Regions from separate parts of the Alteromonas sp. KUL17 genome, predicted to be linked through region 1. Evidence: predicted binding sites of a transcription regulator. Region 1 holds the regulator's gene; the other holds the start of a gene.
The links. Region 1 encodes FNR, which switches genes on or off when oxygen is low (the NO sensors DNR and NnrR bind a similar motif). Its sites were predicted from a motif close to TTGATCTAGATCAA; they were not measured.
Positions count from the first base shown of each region.

Region 1 (7,472 bases):
CTTCCTCGCTGGTGGACAATTATGTTCTACATGACCATCGTTTGGGGCTTTTTATACCTAGCGCTTTATCCTGGCCTAGGTGCGTATGAAGGTATTTTGGGTTGGAAGAGCTCTAACCAAAATATTCAATCGCTAGAAGAGTCAGCTCAGGCGCGTATTGATGCTAAAGAGCAAGGCTACCTAGTAGAATATGATCGTGAACTAGATTTCGCTGCCGAGAAGTTCGATCCGATCTTCGAAGCATATGCACAAGTTCCTGTTGAAGAACTGGCTAAAGACCCAGAAGCAAATAAAGTAGGTCAGCGTTTGTTCCTACAAAATTGCTCTCAGTGTCACGGTTCTGATGCACGTGGTCAAAATGGCGGCTTCCCTAACCTAACGGACAACGACTGGTTGTACGGTGGTTCAGGTGCGAAAATCGTTGAAACTCTTACGCTTGGTCGTAAAGCAGCTATGCCAGCATGGCTAGATGCTATGGGTGAAGACGGTATCGAAGAAGTGGTTAACTACGTACTTAGTTTAAGCGGTCGCGATGTGGACCCTCAGCTTGCAGAAGCAGGTAAAGCTCGTTTCGCAGCGTGTGCGGCTTGTCACGGTATGGACGGTAAAGGTAACCAAGCACTTGGTGCACCAAACCTTACTGACAATATCTGGCTATACGGCGGCAGCCACAGAGCGGTAACAGAAACGCTTACTTACGGTCGTAACGGTGTAATGCCTTCATTCAAGAAAACCTTGGGTGATGACAAAATTCACGTTGTTGCAGCGTATGTATACAGCCTTTCAAATGATTAATGATTTAAATCATTAAATATCTTAAAAAGCCTCGTTACTACGGGGCTTTTTTTATGAGAAAATACAGCGGTATAGAGAGTGCCATGCGAACATTCTTTGTACACTTTTAACATGTCTCGCCAACACTATATTTATCATTATTTGCCGGCTTTACGTGTAGTTGGGGAAGTAAAAATAAATATGTTGTTAGTGAAGTAAATACGAGAAAAGATTTCGATGAATAGACCCTGGTATAAAGAGTTCTGGCCCTGGTTTTTAATTGCCGTTCCTATCATTACCCTCATCATGGGTGGCGTGTTATTAAACCTTGCTATTTCTACCGAAGATAGCTTGGTGGTAGACGACTACTACAAAGAAGGAAAAGCAATTAATGCCCGTCTGGACAAAGAAGCCATAGCCCGCCGCATGAATATCACCACTGATTTAACCATTGAAGATGGAAGCATAGCGCTGCAATTTCATTCGGGGATTCCTCAAGAAGGTAACGCGGTTAAATTAAGTTTCTATCACGTAACGCTAGAAGAGCGCGATGTTAGCGTTTTATTGACTCGCGACGCTAACGGTATTTATCGCGGCTTTATTGAAGAAAACCTTGACGGTAAATGGCGCATATCGCTGACGCCGATTGATGATAGCTGGAAAATTCAAAACACGGTCTATCTGCCCCACACTGGCAAAATGAAATTCAATCCATAATGACGAAGCACGACTGTTACCATTGCGGCTTGGCTATAGCGAGTCCAGACAATGGGAAATTTACTACTGTCATTTTAGGGCAACAACGAGACATGTGTTGCCCTGGCTGCTTAGCGGTAGCTGAAGCGATCGTTAACAACGGCCTTGAAGACTATTACCAGTTTAGAACCGAACCGGCGCAAAAATCTGACGACAGTATTTTAGAAACGTTAGATAAGCTAAAAGTCTATGACGACCCTTCCCTTCAAGAAGAGTTCGTGTTTGAAGAAGGTCAGGACAAACAGATTCAGTTGACCCTTGAAGGTATTACATGCGCTGCGTGTGGCTGGCTTATCGAAAAGCAGTTGTCAAAAGTTGAAGGAATAAAGCAAGTCGCGGTGAATGTACAAGAGCGCCGCGCTTTAGTCACTTGGTCACCGTTTCAAATTAAGCTTAGCCAAATTCTATCTACGCTAAAACGCATTGGTTATGTTGGGTCACCATTTCACCCCGACGAACACGAAGCCAGTTATAAACGCGAACAGAAGACCTTTCTAAAAAAGCTTGGCCTAGCAGGCATTATGACCATGCAGGTTATGATGCTGATGACTGGGCTTTATTTTGATTGGTTCGGCGCCATTGAGTTAGAGACCCGCCAATATTTTTATTGGGTTGCCCTTACGCTTACAACACCTGTGGTGCTGTATTCAGGCAGCACCTTTTATGTGGGCGCCGCTAAAGCGCTAAGCGCCAAAACGGTTAATATGGACGTACCCGTTACGCTCGCCATATTCGGTACTTACATTGCTGGAATTCGCTCTACAGTATTAGAGCAAGGTGAAGTGTATTTCGAATCCATCTGTATGTTTATTTTTCTGCTGTTACTTAGCCGATTCTTAGAACATCGCAGTCGTCATCGCGCCGCACAGATCTCTGCCAATATGATGCAGTATGTGCCCGTATCAGCGACCAAACTAAATCCGGATGGCAGCCTAACCGAGTGTCTGGCTAAGCAGCTAAAAATTGATGACGTAGTACTGGTGAAGCCTGGTGAAACAGTCCCCATTGATGGAGTGGTAACCGACGGCAACGCAGCGGTTGACGAATCAATGCTTACCGGCGAGTTTAACCCCGTGCGTAAGTCGAACAGTAGCCTGGTTTACGGCGGCACGGTTTGTCAAGATGGTACGCTAACCATTACGGTTACGCAGACCCTTAAAAATGCGCTGGTAAATCAAATTGTACGACTGCAAGCAAGTGCCATGGCGAGTAAGCCTAAAGCAGCGCAGATAGCCGATAATTTTTCTCGCTATTTCGTTACCGCGGTATTGCTGGTTTCGGCGTTAACCTATAGCTTTTGGGCGTATCAGGGTAGCGACGAGGCATTTTGGATCACCATATCGGTGCTGGTTGCAACCTGCCCTTGCGCACTAGGGTTGGCTACGCCATCAGCGTTAACCTGCGCTATGGCAAAGTTAAACCGACAAGGTATTTTACTAAAACGCGCCGATGCGCTAGAACAAATTACTGACATTGACACCATCGCTTTAGACAAAACCGGCACGCTCACAAAAGGCAAATTTACTATTTCAAATGCCTGGTACGCTGACGGCGTGGATAGTAATAGTGCGCTATCAATTGCGCGCGCTTTGGAGTCACGCTCTGAACATCCGATTGCCAAAGCCTTTAGCGACGGTATAGCCTTTAGCGACGGTGTAGCCCTAAGCGAGATTTCTGCCTCTAGCGGTAGTGCTGACGCCATCGATAACACGGTACACAAAGTGACTAATTTTACCGTTACGCCAGGAGGTGGTATCAGCGGTGAGATCAATGACACGTTGTTTTCTATGGGATCTGCAGCATTCAGCGTTCACGAATCACAGCTAAAACTCATTGAAGTGTTCCCTTCAGCTAACGTGTTTCTCACGGTTAAGGGGCGTATTATGGCTGCGTATGAAGTAAAAGATTCACTAAGAGAAGATACGCAAGAAACTCTCGATATATTAGCTGCAAGCCATACTCTCGCCGTTTTAAGTGGTGATACACAGCAAAACGTTAATGCGCTTACCGCACCATTGCCAATTTCGACCGCTAAAGGTGGCCTAACACCTGAGCAAAAGTACGAAGCCGTTCAAGCTATGCAGCAATCTGGCGCGAAAGTGATGATGATGGGTGACGGTATTAACGACGCTCCAGTTCTTGCCAGCGCTGATGTGGCAATTGCAGTGGGTAATGCCACAGACGTGGCTAAAACTGCCGCCGACGTGATACTGCTTGGCGATCAGCTGCTTTCTGTACCAGAACTTATTCGAACTGCGCACCAAGTGAAGCAAAAAATAAGGCAAAATATTGGCTGGTCGGTAGGTTACAACGTTTTGATCTTACCTTTCGCCGTATCAGGCCTACTTTCACCGTGGATGGCTGTTGTTGGTATGTCGTTAAGCAGTATCATTGTGGTCACAAACTCAACGCGACTTTTGAGCAAATAGCATGAGTATTATTTACGTATTAATTCCAATCGCCATCATCATTGTTGCCGTCGCTATTGTGATATTCTTTTGGGCGGTGAAAACCAATCAATTTGAAGATTTAGATCGCCAAGGTTATAGCATACTGTTTGACGATGATCTTCCGCCAGAAGAAAAAAAGCTAGCTGAGCAACGCAAACAACTTCAAGACAGTAAAGTAGACAAAAGCCAAGCGCCACATGGAAGGGATTAACTACTTCTCTGCCTTTCTTATCGGCTTAGCCGGCGGAGTTCACTGTGTGGGAATGTGCGGTGGAATTGTCGCTGCGCTAAGGATGGTATCGCCTAAAGGCGCTTCAGCACTACCCTATACCCTTGCCTATAACATGGGACGTATAGTGAGCTACACCATCGCCGGAGCAATAACCGGGGCACTTGGAAAAATTGCAGCAGATTATATACCTCTTGCCAACTATGCCCTTTCCCTACTTAGCGGAATCATGTTGCTTCTACTGGCGTGTTATTTGGGTAAGTGGTGGACTGGTTTAACGGTGCTGGAAAATGCGGGTAAAGGCCTATTTTCCAAAGTCCAGCCGCTTTCAAAACGCTTTTTGCCATTTAAGACCCCTTTAAGTGCGTTGCCTTATGGTTTTATTTGGGGTTGGCTTCCTTGCGGTTTGGTGTATTCCACACTTACCTGGTCTCTCGCGGCGGGTAACGCGCTAGAAGGCGCTGCTATTATGTTCTTCTTCGGTTTGGGTACATTACCCACCTTGCTCGCTGCAAGCGCTGGTAGCCAATATATTGTTCGAAGTTTTCAACATAACCATTTTAGACAAATTATTGCAGTAATAATGGCAATATATGCAGCTTATCTTATTCATGGCGCAATCGTTTAAAAATGGGTGTATTATTGTCGGGTATTCTTTTAGAGAGCGTGCATTATGAGCAAAGGAAGCCAATTTTCTATTCACTGTCAAAACTGTAGTTTCAGTCACCTGTGTTTACCGGTGGCGTTGAACAAAACAGAAATCGAGTCTCTTGACGATATTATTGAACGCAAGAAGCCGCTTCATAAAGGTGACACGCTGATTCAAACTGGTGATAAATTCCGTTCTCTATTTGCAGTGAGAACCGGTTCATTCAAATCATTTGTGACTAATACCGAAGGTGAAGAACAGATTACCGGCTTCCACTTTCCTGGTGACATTATCGGTTTCGATGCATTAAGAGAGAACAAACACCAAAGCTATACCTCTGCGTTAGAAACTGCCATGGTGTGTGAGCTTCCCTACGAGACCCTCGACGAAATGTCAGTGCAATTTCCAAAGCTGCGCCACCAGATCATGAGCTTCATGAGCGCTGAAATAAAACAAGATCACGACATGATCATGCTTTTAAACAAGCGAACCGCAGAAGAGCGCTTACTGTATTTCATCTCACACCTGTCGCAACGCTTTGAAGAGCGTGGCTTTTCCCATAGAGAATTCCACTTAACCATGACGCGCAACGAAATTGGAAACTATTTAGGATTAACGATTGAAACGATTAGTCGTCTGTTAAGCCGTTTTCAAAAAGACAACATCATAAAAGTAGACGGCAAGCTTATTACTATTTTGGATTTCGATAGGCTAAACACCAAACTAGCGGCGCTTAACGGCCCTAGCGTTGTCTGCGGTTAGTCCTTTTTAAGTGTTAAATAAGGCGCGCACTAAGCGCGCTTTTTTGTAACCTGTGTTAGCCACCTACCTGCCCTTTCAGCGCCACGCCGGTTGCTCCATATTCAATTAGGTAGGTTCACTCATGGTCGCCTCGTAAAATTCTTGATCTAAAACAACTTACGTTTTTCCCAATGTCGTTTATAGTTAGTATTAGAAAGCTTCGATTTCGACAGCCGCTACTAAGTTTCGTAGTTAGGGGGACGTTATGATTGAGTGTAAACGAATTCTGGCCGTGGTAGATGCCGAGCGCGATAACCAACCTGCACTAAGCCGTGCTTATGAACTCGCTTCAAAAACAGGCGCTTCAGTTACCGCCATGATGGTGGTATACGACTTATCTTATGATATGACGACCATGCTTAGCCCGGATGAGCGCGAGTCAATGCGCGATGCAGTTACAAAGGAGCATGCAAAATGGCTTGCCACCCACTTAAGAGAACAAGGATTCACTGAAACTGATATCGTTGTTGAATGGAATAATCGCGCGTATGAATCGATTATTTACTACACCCTAAACAATCAGATAGATTTAGTGGTAAAGGCAACCAAAAAGCACGACGATCTTGCTTCTGTTATTTTCACCCCCACCGACTGGCATTTAATGCGTAAATGCCCTCGCCCAGTATTGCTCGTTAAAGAGCACGACTGGCCAGAAGGAGGAGAGATTATTGCTGCAGTAAACGTAGGCAGTGAAGACGATGAGCACGCCGCACTTAACGATAAGCTCACCCTCATTGCTAACGACTACGCCTCTTTATTGAAAGGGAGCGTAAATTTGGTCAACAGTTACCCTTCTACACCACTTAATATCGCCATAGAAGTGCCTGAGTTCGACCCCGATACCTATCACGACGCGGTAAAAAATCATCATTTAAAGGAAATGCGTAGTCACGCGTTAAAGTACGGTATTCCTGAGAACAAATGCGTAGTAAGAGAAGGCCTTCCGGAAAAAGTTATCCCGCAAGTGGCAAAAACACTAGATGCAGAGCTGGTTGTTATTGGTACCGTTGGCCGTGTGGGCATTTCAGCGGCCCTAATTGGTAACACTGCAGAACACGTGATCGACGAACTCAATTGCGATGTGCTTGCTATTAAGCCAGATGGATTTGTGTCGCCGTTGTCGGTGTAGTCTTTTTATCAGTACCACATAGCCCGTGTTTGCCGTTACTTAGCGGCCAACGCGGTATGTCACCAACAAATTTAACTTCACAAGCATGGTCTCGAAAAGCCGCTTTAATGTATAATGGTGGCTTTATCACAAACCAAGCTAGTTAATTATGAGTTTAGGCACAAACAGTGCTGACGCGTCGCCATTAAATGCTGCGCAAAGTAAGCAAAAGTACAACTTCAACAAACTTCAGAAACGACTTCGCCGCAATGTGGGTAAAGCCATTGGCGATTTCGGTATGATTGAAAACAACGACAAAGTAATGGTGTGTTTATCTGGCGGTAAAGACAGCTACACCATGCTAGATATTTTATTGTTTTTAAAGAAGATTGCGCCTATTCATTTTGATATCGTTGCGGTTAATCTTGACCAAAAGCAGCCTGGTTTCCCCGAACATATCTTGCCTGAATATCTAGAAAGCATTGGCGTTGACTACAAAATTGTAGAAGAAGACACCTACTCTATTGTTAAAGACAAAATTCCAGAGGGAAAGACGACTTGCTCTCTCTGTTCTCGCTTGCGCCGTGGTATTCTGTACCGCACGGCAAAAGAGTTAGGTGCGACTAAAATTGCATTAGGTCATCACCGCGACGACATGCTAGAAACGTTTTTCCTCAATATGTTTCATGGTGGCAAGCTTAAGTC
Region 1 is NZ_BJKJ01000003.1:101,602-109,073, reverse strand. It holds gene ccoP (cytochrome-c oxidase, cbb3-type subunit III) at 1-795, shown strand, start outside; gene KUL49_RS03815 (FixH family protein) at 1,012-1,491, shown strand; gene KUL49_RS03810 (heavy metal translocating P-type ATPase) at 1,491-3,959, shown strand; gene ccoS (cbb3-type cytochrome oxidase assembly protein CcoS) at 3,961-4,191, shown strand; gene KUL49_RS03800 (sulfite exporter TauE/SafE family protein) at 4,178-4,837, shown strand; gene fnr (fumarate/nitrate reduction transcriptional regulator Fnr) at 4,883-5,620, shown strand; gene uspE (universal stress protein UspE) at 5,865-6,788, shown strand; gene ttcA (tRNA 2-thiocytidine(32) synthetase TtcA) at 6,937-7,472, shown strand, end outside.

Region 2 (7,472 bases), on a different contig from region 1:
AAAGCGCGGCTTCATTGTCGCCAAGCCTTAAACATTGCATGGTTCATTGTCGCTCGCATTAGGAGCGATAATGGCACTACAATCTTCTCAGTTAGACAGCGAAGCATTAGCATGGATAGCGCTGGCTTCCGCTCAGCGTGTTTCACCTAAACTATGGCTACAGGCTCTCGAAAAATATCAACTTTCTATTGTCGATTTAGGCAGCAATGCGTCTACGCTGCCTAACGAGGTTAAACAACTCACTAACAACATTTCACCGCCTCTTATTGATGCAGCAATAAACTGGCTGCAAGCGAGCGACAATAGACACATCGTGCCGTTGTCATCGCCTCACTATCCAGAATTACTTAAGCATTTGGATAGTCCGCCCCTCGCGCTATTCGCCACGGGAAACAAAGCGCTATTTCAAAAACCACAGATTGCTATAGTGGGAAGCAGAAGGGCCAGCCTTCAGGGTAAGCGTACCGCAACCGACATTGCTTATGGGTTATCTAGTAGCGGAGTTGTAGTGACGAGCGGCCTTGCCATGGGCATTGATAGCGCCGCACACCAAGGCGCCCTGTCTGGTAGCACCGGAACCATTGCGGTAATGGGTACGGGACCTGAAAAGGTATATCCGGCTAAAAATAGTAAGCTCTATGAAGCTATCAACAATGACGGAGGTGTCACCGTTACAGAGTTTTTTCCGGGGCAGGGACCTAAACCCTGGCACTTTCCTAGGAGAAACCGAATTATCGCAGCGTTATCCCTTGGAACCTTAGTGGTAGAGGCAAAAATTAAGAGTGGCACCTTGATAACTGCGAATTTGGCCGCAGATATGGGGCGAGAAGTATTCGCTGTGCCAGGCAATATCGCTAACGCTTACGCTGAAGGTTGCCACTGGTTAATCCAACAGGGCGCCAAATTAGTAACAAATATAAGCGATATTCTCGATGAAGTTGGCGTTCAGCCTGAACAACTAGGCTTGAATGTTGACGAGCAAAACGAAAAAAGTACAGCGAATAGCTTGGCAACCGATAAATTATTAGCTAGTGTGGATTATGACATCACCGCTATTGATGTCATAGCCCAGCGCAATGCCATATCTGTATCGCAAGCAATGGCATCATTATTAGAATATGAGTTGCGTGGTTTAGTGGCCGCTGTCCCTGGTGGTTACGTTAAATTGAGGGGAAAATAATATGTTCGATATCCTCATGTATCTGTTTGAAAACTTCATTCACAGTGAAACGGAAATTCGTGTTGACCAAGACGAGTTAACGGAAGAGCTTGTGCGCGCAGGATTTCATCACGATGAGATTTATAAAGCCCTCGCATGGTTAGAAAAGTTAGCGGCACTGCAAGAGACGGACATCAAACCGTACTTTTGCAAAGGTATTAGCACTAGCTTAAGCCGTATTTACACGCATGAAGAACAAATGCGTTTAGATGTGGAATGTCGCGGTTTTCTTATGTTCTTAGAACAGGTTAATGTGTTGGATGCCTCCACACGCGAAATGGTTATAGATCGCGTTATGGAAATTGATTCCAATGAATTTTGCTTGGAAGACCTGAAGTGGGTTGTGCTAATGGTACTATTCAACGTACCTGGCAAAGAGAAAGCCTACGCACAAATGGAAGATCTTTTGTTCGAAGAGCCAGATGGTGTTCTGCATTAATGCAGTTGTAGTCACTGGTATTTGAATCTTTACTTAAAAATGCGCTGTGAAATTGCAGCGCGTTTAAGGCCTTAACGTCCAATACATGTCTAAAATAGACCATTCACTCTTTTCAGTGCACGAGCATGCTCTCGATGATAATTTCGGAGATTGCCCCGAGTGCGGTAAACCTCTTCATATAAAGAACAGTAAATCTGGCCCTTTTATCGGGTGTACGGGCTATCCGGAATGTAGCTTTAGTAAGCCACTTCACGATAAACAAACCACCATACTGAAAACCTTAGACGGTGTAGCCTGCCCTGAATGCGCATCCGACTTAGCCATAAAGAAAGGGCGGTTTGGCATGTTTATCGGCTGTACCAATTTTCCTTCATGCCATCACATAGAGCCCATTAAAGAAAAAGAAGATACTTTGGTGGATTGTCCAAAGTGTAAGAAAGGGCATCTAATCTCGCGTACTAACAAATACGGCAAACAGTTTTTTGCGTGCAACCATTATCCACAATGTCGATATGTGCTAAATTTCACGCCGGTTAATGAAAGCTGCCCAGATTGCGGTTGGGGAGTATTGATAGATAAAAAGGGGCAGTTACAGTGTCCTCAGCCTAGTTGTGGCTTTAAAAAGTAATTATACGAACAACTAAACGAAGAACTATACGTAGAGATTAAAACCATGTCTGATATCCAAAATGGGAACGTAAACACGTTTACCCCCGTTGAGGCTAACTCACCTGAAGTAGACCCTGTTGTTGCCGCATTCCAAGCTGGCAGTTTAATCGTTTATCCAACCGAAGCGGTAATGGGCATCGGATGTGACCCCGACAATGAAGCCGCTGTAAATGCGCTGTTAGAGATAAAACAGCGACCGGTAGAAAAGGGCGTGATCTTGATTGCTGCAAACTACAGTCAGCTACTGCCTTATGTTAACGATAACGCCATTCGCCCTGACAGACGCACCGATATTTTTTCGAGCTGGCCAGGCCCTAATACTTGGCTATTACCTAAGTCGTCATCTGCGCCAGTTTGGTTAACCGGCAAGCATAGTAAAATAGCGGTGCGCGTAACTAATCACCCTGTAGTAGTGGAATTGTGCAACAAGTTAGGTAAACCGTTAGTTTCTACAAGCGCTAACCTGACCGGCCAACCGCCAGCCATCACCACTGAAGAGGCAAAAGCCGTATTCGCTGATTCCGTTTTCTATGTAGAAGGGGAAGTAGGCGGTGCAACTAAACCCAGTACCATTCGCGATGGTGACACAGCAGAGGTAATAAGAGCATGACATCAGCAGAATTACTGGACGGTAAAAATGCCCCTGAAGTAATAGAACAAGTAAAAAGCTATTTACTAGGGCTGCAAGACACCATCTGTCAAACCCTTGAACTTGCCGACGGTAAGGGCCAGTTTGTTGAAGACAGCTGGCAGCGAGAAGAAGGTGGCGGTGGCCGTTCTCGAGTAATAAAAAATGGTGCGGTGATTGAACAAGGCGGCGTTAACTTTTCTCATGTGTTTGGCAGTCAAATGCCTGCTTCAGCAACGGCTAATCGCCCTGAGCTTGCGGGAAGAAACTTTCAAGCAATGGGGGTATCACTCGTTATTCATCCACATAACCCTTATATCCCAACGTCACATGCTAATGTTCGCTTTTTCATTGCAGAAAAAGAGGGCGAAGCACCTATCTGGTGGTTTGGCGGCGGCTTCGACTTGACGCCATTTTATCCGTTTAAAGATGACGTTTTACACTGGCATGATACTGCTAAAAAATTATGTAAGCCGTTTGGCGATGATGTTTACCCTAAGTACAAAAAGTGGTGCGACGACTACTTTTACTTAAAGCATCGCAATGAAACTCGCGGAGTGGGCGGTTTATTCTTCGACGACCTGAATGAATGGGGCTTTGAACAGTCATTTGCATATATGCAGGCTGTTGGTAATGGCTTCATCGATGCTTACGTTCCTATTGTTGAACGTCGTAAGCAAACCGATTTCGGCGAAAGAGAGCGTGATTTCCAACTTTACCGCCGGGGCCGTTACGTTGAGTTTAACCTTGTATTCGACCGAGGCACTTTATTTGGACTGCAAACCGGCGGGCGTACTGAATCAATTCTAATGTCGATGCCGCCGCTCGCGCGCTGGGAGTATTGTTATACACCTGCACCGGGTAGCGCCGAAGCCAAGCTGACAGACTGGTTAAAACCTACTGATTGGTGATTATTTGTTAAATAAGGCTCCGCTTAAATCCTTACGCAGACCGCCGATAGCAGCTTTCATCTTTAATGACTAAAAAACGCCGTATTAACGTTAATGCGGCGTTTTTTTGATCTACATCAAGGTGGAATATCATCTGTGTTTCAGTGAGTTATCAAACTTGCGCTGGATCAATGTTTCTCTTAACTACAGGCGTAAAGTAGCGCCATCTTAGTTAAACACAAAAGAGACACATCATGCGCAAACACTTTTTATCTGCATCTGCACTTTGCCTTACACTTGCTGCACTCTCACCTTTAGCTAGCGCTCACCAGCAGGGCGACTGGATTGTTCGTGGCGGTCTTACGACCGTTGCTCCTGACGAATCTACCTCTAACATCGTCGCGGGTGGAACTGATCTTGGCGTGGCTCTTAATATCGATAACGATACTCAGCTAGGTTTAAATGTAGCGTACTTTATTACTGACAACATTAATATCGAGCTGCTTGCCGCAACGCCCTTTAAGCACGACGTTAATTTTTCTGTTGCTGACCCGTTAGGGACGGGTAATCAGCTTGGTGAAGTCACGCATCTTCCTCCTACGCTTACCGCAAACTACTATTTTAATGATGCCAGCTCTGCGTTTCAGCCATACATTGGTGCAGGTATCAACTATACCTTTATCTTTGATGAAGAGTTCACAGGTGCGAATGAAACAGCTGGCTTAAGCGACCTATCGCTTGATAATTCATTTGGCTTGTCAGCACAGGTGGGAATGGATTACCAAATTGATACCAAATGGCATGTCAATGCATCGGTTCGATTCATTGATATAGATACGGAAGCAACCTTCAAAGTGGGTGATGCTGCTGGAAAGGTAAGTGATGTTGAAATAGATCCTTGGGTGTATACCTTATCGGTGGGTTACACATTCTAATTATTAGTTCTACGCCTTATTAACTATTAGGCTTTCACAATTGCACTACTTTATGCGCCATAAAGAGCGTAGACAGTAACAGGGGAGTTGCGCGTTAAGAGGTTAATCCTTTCAACGCGCTTTTTTATTTTGTATTCACCATGTGATTGGCGAGTTGATCAAGTGCGTCTATTAACTGTTGAGCTAAGGCGATATCTTCAACCGTTTTAAACATGGCTTTTCGCATGCAGTACATCCACTGCGCTTTTAACTCTGGTGTTACGGTATAAGGTAGGTGCCGTGCACGCAGACGCGGGTGGCCATACTGCTGCTGATAATCATCAGGACCACCAAGCCATAAACTTAAATAGAGAAAGAACACGTGGCGAATTCTGTCTAATGGCTGGGGGTGAATAGCTAGCAATTCATTGGCGAGTGGATCGGTTTCCATTATGTCGTAAAACGTATTTGCTAATTCCCGTACTTTCTCCTCTCCACCTATACGTTCATATGGTGTACTCTGCGAAGCACGATTATCGCTTTTCTTCTTTATATTAAATAAGTCTCGTATTCCCATGAAAAAATTCGCTGTATTCGGAAATCCTATTGCACAGAGTTTATCACCAACTATCCATCAAATGTTTGCTGAACAAGTGGGAGAAAAGATTTCTTATGAAAAGATACTTGCGCCAGTAGACGGTTTTGTAGATGCCGCCAACGCGTTTTTAGCTCAGGAAGGCGCTGTAGGTTGTAACGTTACCATGCCTTTTAAGCTTGATGCATTCAACTTGGCAAAGGTAGATGACCAAGCAGCCAAAGATGCACAAGCTGTTAATACGCTAATGAATGGTGACAGCGGTGAAATATGGGGATTCAACACTGATGGTGTAGGGCTGGTAAACGACTTGCTTAACAGCGGTGTGGAAATTAAGGGTAAGCGCGTGTTGGTTATTGGTGCCGGCGGCGCCGCCCGTGGCGTAATCTCCCCGTTATTAAAAGCAGGGGCCGCCTCTTTAACCATCACCAATAGAACCAAAGCGAAAGCAGAGGAAGTGGCAAGTGCCGCTTCAAACGCTAAAGTGCAGGTGGCTGCGCTTGAAGATATCGCAGATGTTGCGCCTCATATTATTATTAATTCAACAGCCGCCAGTTTAAGCAATGAATTGCCGTGCCGTTTAAATGATGGTGTTTTACAAAACTGTGAAGTGGTGTACGACATGGTTTATAAAAACTCACCCACGCGCTTTATGAGAGATGCGGCCGAACTTGGTGTTAAAACGCAAATAGATGGGTTAGGGATGCTGGTTGAGCAAGCGGCTGAAGCATTCTACATATGGACACTAAAGCGCCCCGATACTTCAGATATTGTAAAACGTGTCAGGGCTATCGTTGAGCACGGTGAGAAGCGAAACTAGTTCGCTTCTTCAAGGTACTCATCTTTCAATACAACATAGTTAACGGCAGACTGTTTCAGGAATGCCATTTCAGCGTCGTTGAGCGGTCTTTTCTTTTGCATGGGGTTTCCCACGTAAAGAAATCCGCTTTCTAACCTTTTGTTCGGCGGTACTAATGTACCTGCACCAATAAACACATCGTCTTCAACAACAACACCATCCATTACAATAGCGCCCATGCCAACGAGAATTCGATTGCCCAACTGGCAGCCGTGCAGCATACACTTATGCCCAACGGTAACGTCCTCACCAATAATAAGTGGGAAGCCGTTGGGGTTTTTCTCAGATTTACGGGTAACGTGTAAAACACTGCCATCTTGAATATTAGAACGGGCACCAATACGAATTTTGTTCACGTCGCCACGAGCTGCAACCAGCGGCCAAATACTCGCATCATCTTCTAAAACTACATCACCGACGATTCTTGCCGAGCCATCAACATAGACATTCTTTCCTAATGTAGGAGAAACACCTTTAAAACTATCAATCGACTTATGCATCAGAACAACTCTTTTAATTACAGTTCTACTGTGATGATTCTTCTATACCAACACGTGCTTTAATTATCTTATTCTTCTTAGTATCTTCGCGTATTGCCTTACTTCTTTGAAGCATCTCTGGTGTAACATACCCACGTTTATGATCTAGGTGAACACAAACAGCTGAATAGCGTATCCGTTTGGCCTTTAATCCGTAATTAACTAAGCGGTCTCCAAATTCACAATCTTGACCACCATACTGCATCGTTTCTTCGAACCCATTTACGGCAAGAATATGTTTTTTATAGCATGACGCACTATGACCATTCCATGTTGGGCGAGCTGGGCTTATTTTATTTAAAAACTCTGCCCAAGCACCTCTTGCAGTTAGCTTCATTGTTTTGTGCGTTTTCTTTAACCCTTTACTAACTAACCAATCAACGTCGAATGCACGTTGAGTTACTATGTCTTCTCGGGTTATTGCTTCGCTCACGTTCATAGGCAATTTGAAGTAACCACCAGAAAGATAGGTATTTTCCTCTGACAGTCTTAAATGTTGAGCGATAAAATCTTTTCGAGGTATACAGTCGCCATCTGTGAAAATAAGATATTCACCTTCAGAGGCTAAAATGGCTTTATTGAGAATACGACATTTTTGAAAGCCATCATCTTCTTGCCATACATGCTTGATAGGAATCTCTGTTTCACTTTGCATGCGTTGAATAAGCATCTTGGTTTCATCACGAGAGCCATCATCTGCAATAACTATTTCGAAATCAT
Region 2 is NZ_BJKJ01000009.1:160,894-168,365, forward strand. It holds gene KUL49_RS10465 (LysM peptidoglycan-binding domain-containing protein) at 1-31, shown strand, start outside; gene dprA (DNA-processing protein DprA) at 71-1,180, shown strand; gene KUL49_RS10475 (DUF494 family protein) at 1,182-1,658, shown strand; gene KUL49_RS10480 (type I DNA topoisomerase) at 1,744-2,286, shown strand; gene KUL49_RS10485 (Sua5/YciO/YrdC/YwlC family protein) at 2,332-2,937, shown strand; gene hemF (oxygen-dependent coproporphyrinogen oxidase) at 2,934-3,866, shown strand; gene KUL49_RS10495 (OmpW family outer membrane protein) at 4,100-4,780, shown strand; gene KUL49_RS10500 (group II truncated hemoglobin) at 4,905-5,336, opposite strand; gene aroE (shikimate dehydrogenase) at 5,335-6,174, shown strand; gene KUL49_RS10510 (gamma carbonic anhydrase family protein) at 6,171-6,713, opposite strand; gene KUL49_RS10515 (glycosyltransferase family 2 protein) at 6,739-7,472, opposite strand, start outside.
Region 2: a site for FNR is predicted at 3,973-3,986, ahead of KUL49_RS10495 (OmpW family outer membrane protein). Genes of this name have one in related genera too.